DNA from 2 places in the Ectopseudomonas oleovorans genome. Region 1 is predicted to be linked to the other one. Evidence: predicted binding sites of a transcription regulator. Region 1 holds the regulator's gene; the other holds the start of a gene.
The links. Region 1 encodes FliA, which starts transcription of late flagellar genes. Its sites were predicted from a motif close to CTAAAGTTTNNNNNNNNNNNGCCGNTAA; they were not measured.

Region 1 (7,391 bases):
TGACCGAGGTCTGCAGATCGGCCGTGACCACATCGAGATTCGACACGGCCTTGGCCATGGCCTCATCGCCGCTGTTGAGCCCCAGACGAACCAGACGGTTACGCACCAACACCAGCTCGCCGACCATGTTCATGATTTCATCGAGGCGTGCGGTATCGACCCGTACGGTGGTTTCCGCTTCGCTGGCAGGGGCCTTCTCAGCCGCAGCAGGGGCTGGCGCCGGCGCCGCGGCACGCGGTGCGGCAGGTTCAGCCTTGGCTGCAGCAGGCTTGGCTGCTGGTGCAGCGGCCTTGGGCGCGGCGGTCGGTTTCTCAGCAACTACAGGGGCCGACTCGCTTGGCGGCACGAACTTGCCCTTACCGTGCAACTGATCGAGCAAGGACTCGAACTCGTCGTCGGTAATATCGTCACTTGCCGGTGCAGGCGCTGCAGCAACAGCGGCTACAGGCGGGGCAGTTTCGGCTGCACCGGAGAACTGGCCTTTGCCATGCAGCTGATCGAGCAGCGCTTCGAATTCATCGTCGGTTATGTCGTCACCTGCCGCTGCGGCAGCCGGCGCAGAGGCCACGGCACTGGCAACAACAGGCGTTTCGACCGTGCCGGAGAACTGCCCTTTGCCGTGCAACTGGTCGAGCAACGACTCGAATTCGTCATCGGTGATTTCGTCACTGGCAGCGCTCTCTGCACTCGGAGCGCCCGCTTGCGCATCACCCAGCGCATCGAGCAGCTGCTCGAATTCGCTGTCGGTGATGTCTCCGGAAGCAACGGACGGAGCGACCGCCTGGGGTTCTGGCTCCGGCTCGGGTTCGGGCTCTGCCTGCTGCACTGGCGCAGGGGCCGCCTCGCCACCGCCCGGCTTTGCCAGACGCGACAGGGCTGCCAGAAGCTCAGGCGACGCGGGCGTCGGCTCACGCCGCTCACGCACCTCGCCGAACATGCCATTGATAGCATCAAGAGCCTCGAGCACCACATCCATCAACTCCGACTCGACGCGACGCTCACCCTTGCGCAGGATGTCGAAGACGTTTTCGGCGATATGGCAGCACTCCACCAACTCGTTGAGTTGGAGGAAACCCGCTCCACCCTTGACGGTATGAAAACCGCGGAAGATGGCATTGAGCAGGTTCATGTCGTCCGGTCGGCTTTCCAGCTCGACTAACTGTTCGGACAACTGTTCGAGAATCTCGCCGGCCTCTACCAGGAAATCCTGGAGGATCTCTTCATCGGCGCCGAAGCTCATATTGTGTGCTCCTTAGAACCCTAGGCTGGACAGCAGGTCGTCGACATCGTCTTGGTTGGAGGCAACGTCATCACGCTTATCGGCATGAATCTGCGGACCTTCACCCCGCGATGGTTCTTTTAATTTTTCCTGTTCGGCGCGTAGCACGTCGTGGTTGTGCTGAATGCCGGCAAAACGGTCGACCTGGCTGGCCATGAGCATCAGCTTGAGCAGGTTGCTTTCCACTTCGGTCACCAGTTGGGTGACACGCTTGATCACCTGGCCGGTGAGGTCCTGGTAGTCCTGCGCCAACAGAATGTCGTTGAGATGACCGGAGAGCTTGGCGCCATCTCGCTCGCTACGGGCGAGGAACAGCTCGACACGCTTGGCCAGCTCACGAAAGCCATCGGCACCGATTTCGCGGCGCATGAAACGACCCCACTCGACGCTCAGGCTTTGCGCTTCATCGCTCAGGTCGTTGACCAGCGGCGCGCTCTGCTCCACCAGATCCATGGTCCGGTTGGCAGCCTTTTCGGTCATGGTCACGACGTAGTTCAGGCGTTCGGTAGCGTCGGCGATCTGCGACAGTTCCTGGGCATGCGGCATACGCGGATCGAGCTGAAAATTGACAATGGCGTTGTGCAGTTCACGGGTCAGTTTGCCGACCTCGTGATACAGCCCGCGATCGCGGACCTTGTTCAGCTCGTTGATCAGTTGCACCGCAGCGCCGAAATTACCTTGCTCAAGGCTATCGACCAGATCGCGGGCATTGCTTTTCAGGGTCGACTCGAGGTCACCCAGCGTGGAGTCATCATGTTCCATAGCACCCTCGCGGCTGACATCAGCCGTTGACCCGCTCGAAGATCTTCTCGATCTTTTCCTTCAACACCTGAGCGGTGAAGGGCTTGACCACGTAGCCATTCACACCGGCCTGGGCCGCCTCGATGATCTGATCGCGCTTGGCTTCGGCAGTCACCATCAGCACCGGCAGGTGCTTGAGGCGATCGTCGGCACGTACCGCACGCAGCAGGTCGATGCCGGTCATGCCGGGCATGTTCCAGTCGGTCACCAGAAAGTCGAAACTGCCGCTTTGCAGCATCGGCAGCGCCGAGGTGCCGTCATCGGCTTCCGCGGTGTTAGTGAAACCCAAGTCCCGCAAGAGGTTCTTGATGATCCGTCGCATCGTCGAGAAATCGTCAACGATGAGGATTTTCATGTTCTTGTCCAAGTCGACCTCCGTACAGTCCCAAACGTATTGCGCTTGCAACTACGCCCTTTAATCGTGAAACCGTTTTGCGCCTGCGAGTACGCCGCGTTCAGCCAGCGCGCCATTCACTCAGCCGCGAGCGCAAACGCGCCGCGCACTGGCTGTGCAACTGGCTCACGCGTGACTCGCTAACCCCCAGCACTTCACCGATTTCCTTCAAGTTCAGTTCTTCATCGTAATACAGCGCCAGCACCAGACGTTCGCGCTCCGGCAAACCGGCGATGGCATCGGCCAAGGCCGCCTGGAAGCGTTCGTCTTCGAGGTTCCGCGAAGGTTCGAGGTGAGTGTGTCCGGCGTCTTCGTGCAACCCGCCATGCTCGCCGTCCTGCAACAGGTCGTCGAAACTAAACAGGCGGCTGCCCAAAGTGTCGCCAAGAATGCCGTAGTAATCTTCCAGACTCAATTGGAGTTCGGCCGCAACCTCGTGATCTTTAGCGTCCCGCCCGGTTCTTGCCTCAACGACACGAATCGCATCGCTGACCATACGGCTGTTGCGGTGCACCGAACGCGGCGCCCAATCACCCTTGCGCACCTCGTCGAGCATGGAGCCGCGAATACGGATACCGGCGAAGGTCTCGAAACTGGCACCCTTGCTGGAATCGTATTTGCGCGAGGCTTCGAGCAGGCCGATCATGCCGGCCTGGATAAGATCATCAACCTGCACGCTGGCCGGCAGACGAGCCAGCAGGTGGAAGGCAATGCGCTTGACCAGCGGTGCATAGCGCTCGATCAACTGGTGCTGGGAGTCCTGCGCCTGAGCCTTGTTGTACATGCGAAGTCCAGAAGCTGCTGTCATATGGCCGAGTCTGCAGTCGGTTGTTGCACCAGACGCTCGACGAAAAACTCCAGATGGCCACGGGGATTGGCCGGCAACGGCCAGGTGTCGACCTTCTGAGCGATCGCCTTGAACGCCAGAGCGCACTTGGATCGAGGGAAGGCTTCATAGACGGCGCGCTGCTTCTGCACGGCCTTGCGCACACACTCATCGTAGGGCACGGCGCCAACATACTGCAGGGCGACATCGAGGAAGCGATCCGTCACCTTGGTCAGCTTAGCAAACAGATTGCGCCCTTCCTGCGGGCTGTGCGCCATGTTGGCCAGAACGCGGAAGCGACTGATGCCGTGGTCACGGTTGAGCAGCTTGATCAACGCATAGGCGTCGGTGATCGAGGTGGGCTCATCGCAGACCACCACGAGAATTTCCTGCGCGGCACGGACGAAGCTGACCACGGCATCACCGATGCCGGCGGCGGTGTCGATCACCAGCACGTCGAGGTTCTCGCTGATGTCGCTGAAGGCCTGGATCAGCCCGGCATGCTGCATCGGCGTGAGGCTGACCATGCTCTGCGTGCCGGAGGCAGCCGGCACGATACGGATGCCGCCCGGCCCCTGCAGGAGGACGTCGCGCAGGTCGCACTCACCGGCAATCACATCGGCCAGGGTGCGTTTGGGGGTCAGGCCCAGCAATACATCGACATTGGCCAGGCCCAGGTCAGCGTCCATCAACATCACCCGACGACCAAGGTCAGCCAGGGCCATGGACAGATTGACTGATACGTTGGTCTTGCCGACACCGCCCTTGCCGCCGGTCACTGCGATCACCTGTACGGGATGCATACCCATGTTCTTTCTACACCTTGTCTAACTTCGACGTGGCCCTCGGGCCGTTCACTCCCACGCACCTGCGCGAGAGGGTGCAACACTGTCGCTATTTCAGCCGGCGCGCTGCGCCGGGTTGTGGTAGAGACCGGCGAACATCTGCGCCATGGCCTCTTCACTCGGCTCCTCGGCAGCCTGCAGCCCCACGGCACGGCTGACCAGCTGATGGCTACGCGGCACGTGCAGATCGTCCGGAATCCGCGGCCCGTCCGTCACATAGGCTACCGGCAGTTGCTGGCCTATAGCCAGACCTAAAACCTCACCCAGACTCGCGGCTTCGTCCAGTTTCGTCAGTATGCAGCCTGAAAGGCCACAACGCTTGTAACTATGGTAGGCCGCCTTGAGCACTTGGCTCTGACTTGTTGCGGCCAGCACCAGATAATTCTTCGCCTTGATGCGTGCCGAGGCCAGGCTCTCCAACTGCAGGCGCAGCGCCGGATCACTGCCGGGCAGGCCGGCAGTATCGACCAGCACCACACGCTTCTTGCTCAGGGGCGCCATTGCCTGCAGCAAAGACTGACCAGGGTCGATCTGAGTCACCGACACGCCGAGAATGCGCCCCAGGGTCTTGAGCTGCTCCTGTGCGCCGATGCGAAAGCTGTCCATGCTCACCAGAGCGACCTGTTGCGAGCCGTACTTAAGTACATAACGCGCAGCCAGCTTGGCCAGGGTAGTGGTCTTGCCCATGCCGGCCGGGCCAACCAGCGCGATCACACCACCCTCTTCCAGCGGCTCGACCTTGGGCGTAGTGATCGCGTGAGCCAGATGCGCCAGCAGCATGCGCCAGGCCTGACGCGGCTCGGCCACACCGGCCACCTTGCTCAGCAGCGCCTGCGATAGCTCGGCAGACAGCCCCATGCGCTGCAGGCGGCGCCACAGATTGGCCTGCTGCGGGCGGCGGTTCTGCAGTTGTCCCCAGGCGATGGAGCCCAGTTGCACTTCGATCAGCTCACGCAGGCCGTTGAGCTCGAAGCGCATGGCATCCAGCGCACGTGGATCGACCGCCGGCGCAGCAGGCGCTACGGCCTCGACCGGGCGCTGCGGCTTGACCGGAGTCGCCGGCAGCTCGGGTGCCAACAACGACTCGTTGGCGAACAGTTGGCGATCCTTGCCAGCATCCTGCTCGGCACGCGTGCTCAGCTCCGCCTGGGCGCTGGCGATGCGCGCCTGGGTCTTGCGCAGCTCGGCTTCCAGCGCCGGGTTCGGACGCACGGGTGCCGGCACCTGATAATCCAGCGCAGCAGTCAGTTCGACACCACCGGCGACACGGCGATTGCCGATGATCGCGGCATCGGCGCCCAATTCATCACGCACCAGTTTCATGGCGGTCCGCATATCGGCGGCGAAGAAGCGTTTGACCTGCATGACCCTTTACCTCAGTTCTGGCCAACCGTAGCGACTATGGTGACCTGCTTGTTGTCCGGAATTTCCTGGTAGGCCAGCACGTGCATGCTGGGTACCGCCAGCCGCGCGAAGCGCGACAACATCGCCCGGATCGGTCCGGCCACCAGTAAAATCACCGGCTTGCCGAGCATTTCCTGGCGCTGCGCCGCTTCCACCAGGGAACGCTGCAGCTTCTCGGCCATGCCCGGTTCGAGGAGGATGCCATCCTCGCTGCCCTGACCGGCCTTCTGCAGACTGTTGAGCAAGATCTGTTCCAACCTTGGCTCGAGGGTTATCACAGGCAGCTCCGGCTCTAGTCCCACGATGCCTTGTACGATGGCGCGGGCCAGCGACACGCGCACTGCGGCGACCATCGCGGCGGGATCTTGACTCTTCGGCGCTACACTGGCGATGGCCTCGGCGATGGTGCGCATGTCGCGCACCGGCACCTGCTCCTGCAGCAGCGCCTGCAACACCTTGAGCAGCGTCGACAGCGATACCAAACCCGGCACCAACTCTTCGGCCAGCTTCGGCGAACTCTTGGCCAGCAACTGCATCAACTGCTGCACTTCCTCGTGCCCCAGCAGCTCGTGGGCATGCTTGTGCAGGATCTGGTTGAGGTGAGTGGCAACCACGGTACTGGCATCGACCACGGTATAGCCCAGCGACTGCGCCTGATCGCGCTGAGTGGGGTCGATCCATACGGCCTCCAGACCGAACGCCGGATCCTTGGCGGCAATACCATTGAGCGGGCCGAACACCTGGCCGGGGTTGATCGCCAGTTCGCGATCCGGATACACCTCGGCCTCGGCCACGCTGACGCCCATCAGCGTCAAGCGGTAGGCGTTGGGCGCCAGATCGAGGTTGTCGCGAATATGCACCGAGGGCATGAGAAAGCCCATCTCCTGCGACAGCTTCTTGCGCACCCCCTTGATTCGCGCCAGCAGTTGCCCGCCCTGGTTGCGATCGACCAGCGGAATCAGCCGGTAGCCGACCTCCAGGCCGACCATGTCCACCGGGGTGACGTCGTCCCAGCCCAGTTCCTTGACCTCCTGCGCCTTCTGCGCCGGCAGCAGCTCCTGTTGGCGCTGTACCTCCTTGACCTCCTCTTCCTTGGTCTTGCGCTGCTTGTTAGCGATCCAGTAGGCGGCGCCAGCGGCCACCAGGCCCAGGCTGATAAAGGAGAAATGCGGCATGCCGGGCACCAGACCCATGGCAATCATGATCGCCGCCGCCACCGCCAACGCCCGCGGCGAAGCAAACATCTGCCGGTTGACCTGGGCGCCCATGTCCTCGGAGCTGGAAACACGGGTCACCATCACCGCGGCGGCGGTGGACAGCAGCAGGGAGGGAATCTGTGCGACCAGGCCGTCGCCGATGGTCAGCAGGGTGTAGACCTTGCCCGCCTCGGCGAACGGCAGGCCGTGCTGCAGCACGCCGATGGCGATACCGCCGATGAGGTTGATGAACAGAATCAGCAGGCCGGCGATGGCGTCGCCGCGGACAAACTTGCTGGCACCGTCCATCGAGCCGTAGAAATCTGCCTCCTGCGCCACTTCACTGCGGCGTTTCTTGGCTTCGTTCTGATCGATCAGGCCAGCATTGAGGTCGGCGTCGATAGCCATCAGCTTGCCAGGCATGGCATCGAGGGTGAAGCGCGCGCTCACTTCGGAAATCCGTCCGGCACCCTTGGTGACCACCACGAAGTTGATGATCATGAGGATGGCGAACACCACGATACCGACCACGTAGTTACCGCCGATCACCACCTCACCGAAGGCCTGGATCACCTGCCCCGCCGCGCCGTGGCCCTCGTGGCCGTTGAGCAGCACCACGCGGGTCGAAGCCACGTTCAGCGCCAGA
Region 2 (7,391 bases), on a different contig from region 1:
ATGGAACAGCGAAAGCTAGCAAACCGTAGGGCGGGTGCAACCCGCCATCGCGACCAACAACATCCGCTATTTGGCGGGTTGCACCCGCCCTACGAGATAACTGTCTAATCGGCCTTCTTGCGAATCCAGTACAGGTAGGTGCCGTCTTCCTCGGCCTGGCCGAGCAGCTCGTGGCCAAGAAACACGCAGAACTTGGGAATATCACGACGGGTCGACGGATCGGTAGCGATCACCTTGAGCAGGCCGCCCGGCGACAGGTCGCGCACCTTGTTGTGCAGCATCATCACCGGCTCAGGGCAATTCAGGCCGCTGGCGTCGAGCAGGTCATCGTGATTGAGGGTCAGGGCTTCGGACATAAGGGGCTCCACAAACAGGCGCGCATTGTCGCGCAAAGCTGACCTTCAGGTCACCTACACGCAGATCATCACTTGCCATGCCGACGCAGATGGCAGGTCACTTCCTCACGGTCGTGATACAGCTGCTTGCAGCCGATGCTGACCTTCAGGCCCCGCTCGACCAGCCCCGACTCAATGCGATCGAGCAGGCGCCGCACTTCGGCGTAACGCTGCTTCATCGGCAGCTTGAGGTTGACCACCGCCTCGCGGCACAACCCCTCGCCCAGCCAGGTTTCGATCATCGCCGCCGTGCGCGCCGGTTTCTCGACGATATCGCAGACCATCCAGTGCACTGGATGCTGCGGGCGAAAGGTGAAGCCATCGGCGCGCTGGTGCACGACGAAGCCGGAGTACATCAGGCTTTCAGCCATCGGCCCGTTGTCCACGGCGGTAACGCGGATTTCCCGATTGACCAGTTGCCAGGTCCAGCCGCCTGGCGCAGCGCCCAGGTCAACGGCGGTCATGCCCGGCGCCAGGCGCTGATCCCACTGCTCGCGCGGGATGAAATGGTGCCAGGCCTCCTCCAGCTTGAGCGTGGAGCGGCTCGGCGCCTCGCGCGGGAACTTCAAGCGCGGAATGCCCATCGGCCACATCGCCTGGTTGTCCGCCTCGGCAATGCCGGCGAACACCTCACGGCCGCTCTTGAAGGTCAGCAGCAGACGCGGCTTCCTGGCGTCGTCCACCAGTTTGCCGGCCTTGAGCAAGGCCTTGCGCAGCGGCGCCTCGAACTTCTTGCAGAAGGTCGAGAGCTCCTTGCCGTCGTTGGTATCCACCACTTCCAACCACAGGCTGCCGCACACCGGGTAATCAGCCAGCGCCTCCAGCAACACGCTGATACGGTCACTTTCCGGCAGGATGACGTAGGCCCCGCGCGCCCATTGCCGCGGGAAGATCAGCTGATTGAAACGCACGCTGCGCATCAGCCGCTCGGCATCGGCCGCCTCGCTGCAGACGAACTCGGCGCACGCGCTGCCGGGCTTGGTCTTGGAGTAGCCCGCTACATCCAGGCGTGCGGCGAGGTCGGTGATCTCGGCGCAAACCTCCCCTTCGAAACCGGGGCGGCAATGCAGAAACAGGGTATTCATCAAAGGGTCTCCTCGAGGCCCGCATGATACCCGAGACCGGAACCCAGAGCCGCTAAACCTGTCCAGCTACATATGCGCTGCCCACAGATAGGGAGCCGCCAGCCATCGCGTTTCGATGAGGCCCACCCCCCAGAACAGCTAGCGCATAGCAACCGATAAAGGATATGCGCTAGGGTCTGTTGCCGTTTCGCGCACAGCTCGCGTCGAAACGGCAACAGACCCTAGCCAGACTGCTCAAGCTGAACTAGCTTGAAGGTCTGCCGCCATCAGATACAGCCCGTACCGTGCGGGCCCAAGGAGATGTGCAATGCCCTCCCTCGATAGCCTGAACTGCCGCCGCGAACTGAAAGTCGGCGACGCCACCTACCACTACTTCAGCCTGCCCGAGGCCGCCCAGCGCCTCGGCAACATTGACCGCTTGCCCAAGTCGCTCAAGGTGCTGCTGGAAAACCTGCTGCGCAACGAAGACGGCCAGACCGTGCAGCCGCCGGATCTGCAAGCCATGGTCGACTGGCTCGACCAGCGCACCTCCGACCGCGAGATCCAGTACCGCCCGGCGCGCGTGCTGATGCAGGACTTCACCGGCGTGCCGGCGGTGGTCGACCTGGCCGCCATGCGCGACGCCATGGCCAAGGCCGGCGGCGACCCGCAGCGGATCAACCCGCTGTCGCCGGTGGACCTGGTCATCGACCACTCGGTGATGGTCGACAGCTACGCCTCCTCCAGCGCCTTCCACGACAACGTCGAGCTGGAAATGCAGCGCAACGGCGAGCGCTACGCCTTTCTGCGTTGGGGCCAACACGCCTTCGACAACTTCAGCGTGGTGCCGCCGGGCACCGGCATCTGCCACCAGGTCAACCTCGAGTACCTGGCGCGCACCGTATGGACCAAGGAGGAAGACGGCGTCACCCTCGCCTACCCCGACACCCTGGTCGGTACCGACTCGCACACCACCATGATTAACGGCCTCGGCGTGCTCGGCTGGGGCGTCGGCGGCATCGAGGCGGAAGCGGCCATGCTTGGCCAGCCGGTGTCGATGCTGATTCCCGAAGTGATTGGCTTCAAGCTCAGCGGCAAGCTGAAGGAAGGAATCACCGCCACCGACCTGGTGCTGACCGTCACCCAGATGCTGCGCAAGAAGGGCGTGGTGGGCAAATTCGTCGAGTTCTACGGCGACGGCCTGGCCGACCTGCCGCTGGCCGACCGCGCCACCATCGCCAACATGGCCCCGGAATACGGCGCCACCTGCGGTTTCTTCCCGGTGGACGAGATCACTCTCGGCTACCTGCGTCTGTCCGGCCGCCCGGAGGCCACCGTGCAACTGGTCGAGGCCTACAGCAAGGCCCAGGGGCTATGGCGCGAGCCAGGCGATGAGCCGCTGTTCAGCGGCAGCCTGAGCCTGGACATGGGCAGTGTCGAAGCCAGCCTGGCCGGGCCCAAGCGCCCGCAGGACCGCGTCCCGCTGGGCCAGGTCAGCCAGGCCTTCGATGACTTCCTCGGCCTGCAGCTCAAGCCAAGCGCCAAGGAAGAGGGTCGCCTGCTCAGCGAAGGCGGCGGCGGTACCGCCGTAGGCGGCAACAAGCAGAGCGGCGAAATCGACTATGAGGACGACGGCCATACCCATCGCCTGAAAGACGGCGCCGTGGTGATCGCTGCCATCACCTCCTGCACCAACACGTCCAACCCCAGCGTGATGATGGCCGCCGGCCTACTGGCCAAGAAAGCCGTGGAAAAAGGCCTGCAGCGCCAGCCCTGGGTGAAGAGCTCGCTGGCCCCCGGCTCCAAGGTGGTCACCGAGTACTTCAATGCTGCCGGCCTGACGCCCTACCTGGAGAAGCTCGGCTTCAACCTGGTGGGCTACGGCTGCACCACCTGCATCGGCAACTCCGGGCCGCTGCGCGAGCCCATCGAGAAAGCCATCACCCAGGCCGACCTGACCGTCGCTTCGGTGCTCTCCGGCAACCGCAACTTCGAGGGCCGCGTGCACCCGCTGGTGAAAACCAACTGGCTGGCCTCGCCCCCCCTGGTGGTGGCCTATGCCCTGGCCGGTAGCGTGCGCATCGACATGACCCGCGACGCCCTCGGCACCGGCAAGGACGGCCAACCGGTCTACCTCAAGGACATCTGGCCGACCCAGGCCGAGATCACCCAGGCAATCGCCCAGGTCGACACCGCCATGTTCCGCAAGGAATACGCCGAAGTCTTCACCGGCGACGAGAAATGGCAGGCCATTGCCGTGCCCAAGTCCGATACCTACGCCTGGCAAGGTGACTCCACTTATATCCAGCATCCGCCGTTCTTCGAGGACATCGCCGGCGATCCGCCACGTATCACCGATATCCGCCAGGCGCGCATCCTCGCCCTGCTTGGCGACTCGGTGACCACCGACCACATCTCGCCAGCCGGCAACATCAAGGCCGACAGCCCGGCCGGGCGCTATCTGCGCGATAACGGCGTGGCCCAGGCCGACTTCAACTCCTACGGCTCGCGCCGCGGCAACCATGAAGTGATGATGCGCGGCACCTTCGCCAACATCCGCATCCGCAACGAAATGCTCGGCGGCGAGGAAGGCGGCAACACCCTGCACGTGCCCAGCGGCGAGAAGCTGGCGATCTACGACGCCGCCATGCGCTATCAGGCCGAAGGCACGCCACTGGTGATCATCGCCGGCAAGGAATATGGCACTGGCTCCAGCCGCGACTGGGCGGCCAAGGGCACCAACCTGCTGGGGGTCAAGGCGGTGATCGCCGAAAGCTTCGAGCGCATCCACCGCTCCAACCTGGTGGGCATGGGTGTGCTGCCGCTGCAGTTCAAACCCGGTACCGACCGCACCAGCCTGAAACTGACCGGCAAGGAAGTGCTGGCCATCGAAGGTCTGGAAGGCGTGGAACTGCGCCCGCAGATGCCCCTGACGCTGATCATCACCCGTGAAGACGGCACGCATGAGGAAGTCGAAGTGCTGTGCCGCATCGACACCCTCAACGAGGTCGAGTACTTCAAGGTTGGCGGCATCCTGCACTACGTGCTGCGCCAGATGATCGCCAACTGATGCACCTGCCCTGCCGCGCCACGCGGCAGGGCCTCACCGTCGGGCCAAGGACGGCTCATGCCGTGACAAAAATGTGACGTCAGTCAAAAAATTGCCGGGAGCAATTTTTGACGTCGCTCCGCGACGGCCCGCAGGGTGGCCGCCATGGACGGCGGGCCACAAAAAGCGTTTACACTCGCCAAAACGCACTCACCCCTCAACTTTGCCGTCCGTCGGCCGATGACAGGGCATTACAACGACGGATACCTGCCATGCGTAACAACCAGCCGGTCACTCAGCGTGAGCGCACTTTTCCTGCGCAACAACGCCTGATATCCACCACCGATCTCAAAGGGCAAATCACCTACTGCAACGACGCCTTCGTCGACATCAGCGGCTTCAGTCGTGAAGAACTGCTGCGCGCGCCACACAACATCGTGCGCCATCCGGACGTTCCGGCAGCCGTGTTCGAGCATATGTGGACGACCCTGAAAAAGGGCCGCCCGTGGATGGGCATCGTCAAGAACCGCAGCAAGAACGGTGACCACTATTGGGTCAACGCCTACGTCACGCCCGTCACCGAAAACAACCAGGTCGTCGGCTACGAATCCGTCCGCGTCAAGCCGACCGCCGAGCAGGTACGCCGCGCCGAAACGCTGTACGCCCGCATCAACGCGGGCAAATCAGCCATCCCGGCCAGCAACCAGTGGCTACCCATCGTCCAGGCGTGGATGCCCTTCATCCTGGTCAGCCAGATCGGCTTCATGATCGGCCACTGGATGGGCAGCAACTGGGGCTTCATCCTCGCTGCCGTGCTCTCCGTGCCGCTGGGCCTGGCCGGCATCGCCTGGCAGACGCGTGGCGTCAAACGCCTGCTGCGCCTTGCCGAGCAAACCACCTCTGACCCGCTGATCGCGCAGATGTACACCGACAGCCGCGGCGCCGAAGCACGCCTGGAAATGGCCATGCTCAGCCAGGAAGCGCGCCTGAAAACCTGCCTCACCCGCCTGCAGGACACAGCCGAACAACTGACCCTGCAAGCGCGTGAAGCCGACAAGCTGGCGCACAACAGCTCGGCCGGCCTCGAGCGCCAGCGCAGCGAGACCGAGCAGGTCGCCACCGCCGTCAACGAAATGGCCGCCACCACCCTGGAAGTCGCCAGCAACGTCGCCCGCGCCGCCATCGCCACCCAGGAAGCCAACCGCCTGACCAGCGAAGGTCGCACCATCGCCGCGGAAACCCGCGAAGCTATCCAGCGCCTGTCGCAATCGGTAGGCGATACCGGCGAAACCGTGACCCGCCTGGCCCAGGACAGCAGCGAAATCGGCGGCGTGGTCGACGTGATCAAAGGCATCGCCGACCAGACCAACCTGCTCGCCCTCAATGCCGCCATCGAAGCTGCTCGCGCTGGCGAGATGGGCCGCGGCTTCGCTGTAGTGGCTGACGAGGTGCGCTCGCTGGCGCAACGCACCGCCGAGTCCACCGAACAGATCCACGCCCTGATCGCCAAACTGCAGCGCACTGCCGAAGAGGCCGTGCTGACTATGGAAATCGGCCGCAAGCAGGCCGACGAAGGCGTCGAGCGCGTGCTGCAGGCTGATCAGGCGCTGGCCGGCATCAGCGACTCGGTGGCCAATATCGCCGACATGGCCAACCAGATCGCCGCAGCGGCGGAAGAGCAAAGCGCCGTCGCCGACGAGATCAACCAGAACATCACCACCATCGCCCAACTGGCCGACCAGACCGCCGGCGAAGCCAACGATACCGCCAAACTCAGCGAAGCCCTGACCAACACCGCACAGGGCCAATACGCCCTGGTCGAACGCTTCAACCGCTGAAACAAAAGGCGCAGCGGCTCACCGCTGCGCCTCCCCTCCCCGCCCTGCTTTTTGTAGGAGCGAGCTTGCTCGCGATCTTCCCTACGCCGTTCCCATCCGTCCCCGCTTTCACCGTAATTGCCAATTGCCAGCAATTATCTGACATGGTGTATAACCCCCAAACACATTAAAAGCCAGGTGGCGGTGACTCCTAACTAGTTTTTGCTGGTGAGCATTGCCTTCACGGATACGGATGCCATTTATGAACTCAGAGGCCGCTACAACCATCCACGGACGGCAAAACCTATCTAGTGATTGAACACGATAACGGTGGTGGCTGTGGAGCGCTCTCGGTAGACGACGAACACTGGCCTCATCAGCTTCACGAGGTCGGGGAGATAATGCCCGGAACGCGCACGATCAAGTGCGGTGGGGAAATCGATATCGAGATCAAGCCCGGCAACATCTACTACTTCAATTATTGGGGCCCGTAGGCGCTGGAAAAATCGGCGCTCACGCGCTTTAGAGCCTGGCACTGCAAAGGCTTCGCCCCGGGGCGGGGCTCCTACCGCATGGCGTTCAATAACCCTTGTAGGAGCAGCGCCGCGCGGGGAATAGGCTCTCGCGGGACGGCGATGTATCGATTAACCGCACGACGATGCCATATCTCCAAACGATGAGAGATCTCCTGCCAGGCCAAAGGCAACAGAGTTATTGTTACCCGCTCCTTTGAGACGTCAAAGCTCAGCCAGTTTCAGCCAGTGTGCGTAGAAACCTTCGGCAACCTGGTTCAGTGCCCTGACCTTCCCACTCAGGTCGTCACGCATCTCGGCGATACTCTGCTGGCTGCTCTGGCTGGCATCGAGCAGGTGTGCCCAGTCGTCTAGCCAGAGCGCGATCAAATCTTCGGTCATCTCCGGGTGGCCCTGCAACGCCAACACCTTGTCACCCCAGGCGAAGGCCTGGTTGTCGCACCAGCGGCTGCACAGCAGGGGCTGGGCGCCGTCTGGCAGCGCGAAAGTGTCGCCATGCCACTGGAAAATGCTGCACGCTTCAGGCAAATGCG

Region 2: the regulator FliA is predicted to act here: its motif matches at 4,725-4,752, upstream of N5J71_RS08240 (methyl-accepting chemotaxis protein).

What each region holds. Positions count from the first base shown of each region.
Region 1 covers NZ_JAOCLK010000003.1:59,348-66,738, forward strand. Annotated here, with positions in the region: gene N5J71_RS02615 (chemotaxis protein CheA) at 1-1,240, opposite strand, end outside; gene N5J71_RS02620 (protein phosphatase CheZ) at 1,253-2,041, opposite strand; gene N5J71_RS02625 (chemotaxis response regulator CheY) at 2,061-2,435, opposite strand; gene fliA (RNA polymerase sigma factor FliA) at 2,536-3,282, opposite strand; gene fleN (flagellar synthesis regulator FleN) at 3,279-4,109, opposite strand; gene flhF (flagellar biosynthesis GTPase FlhF) at 4,200-5,510, opposite strand; gene flhA (flagellar biosynthesis protein FlhA) at 5,522-7,391, opposite strand, start outside.
Region 2 covers NZ_JAOCLK010000011.1:86,362-93,752, forward strand. Annotated here, with positions in the region: gene N5J71_RS08220 (DUF3080 domain-containing protein) at 1-19, shown strand, start outside; gene tusA (sulfurtransferase TusA) at 105-356, opposite strand; gene rlmM (23S rRNA (cytidine(2498)-2'-O)-methyltransferase RlmM) at 425-1,480, opposite strand; gene acnA (aconitate hydratase AcnA) at 1,788-4,529, shown strand; gene N5J71_RS08240 (methyl-accepting chemotaxis protein) at 4,781-6,346, shown strand; gene N5J71_RS08245 (type 1 glutamine amidotransferase) at 7,063-7,391, opposite strand, start outside.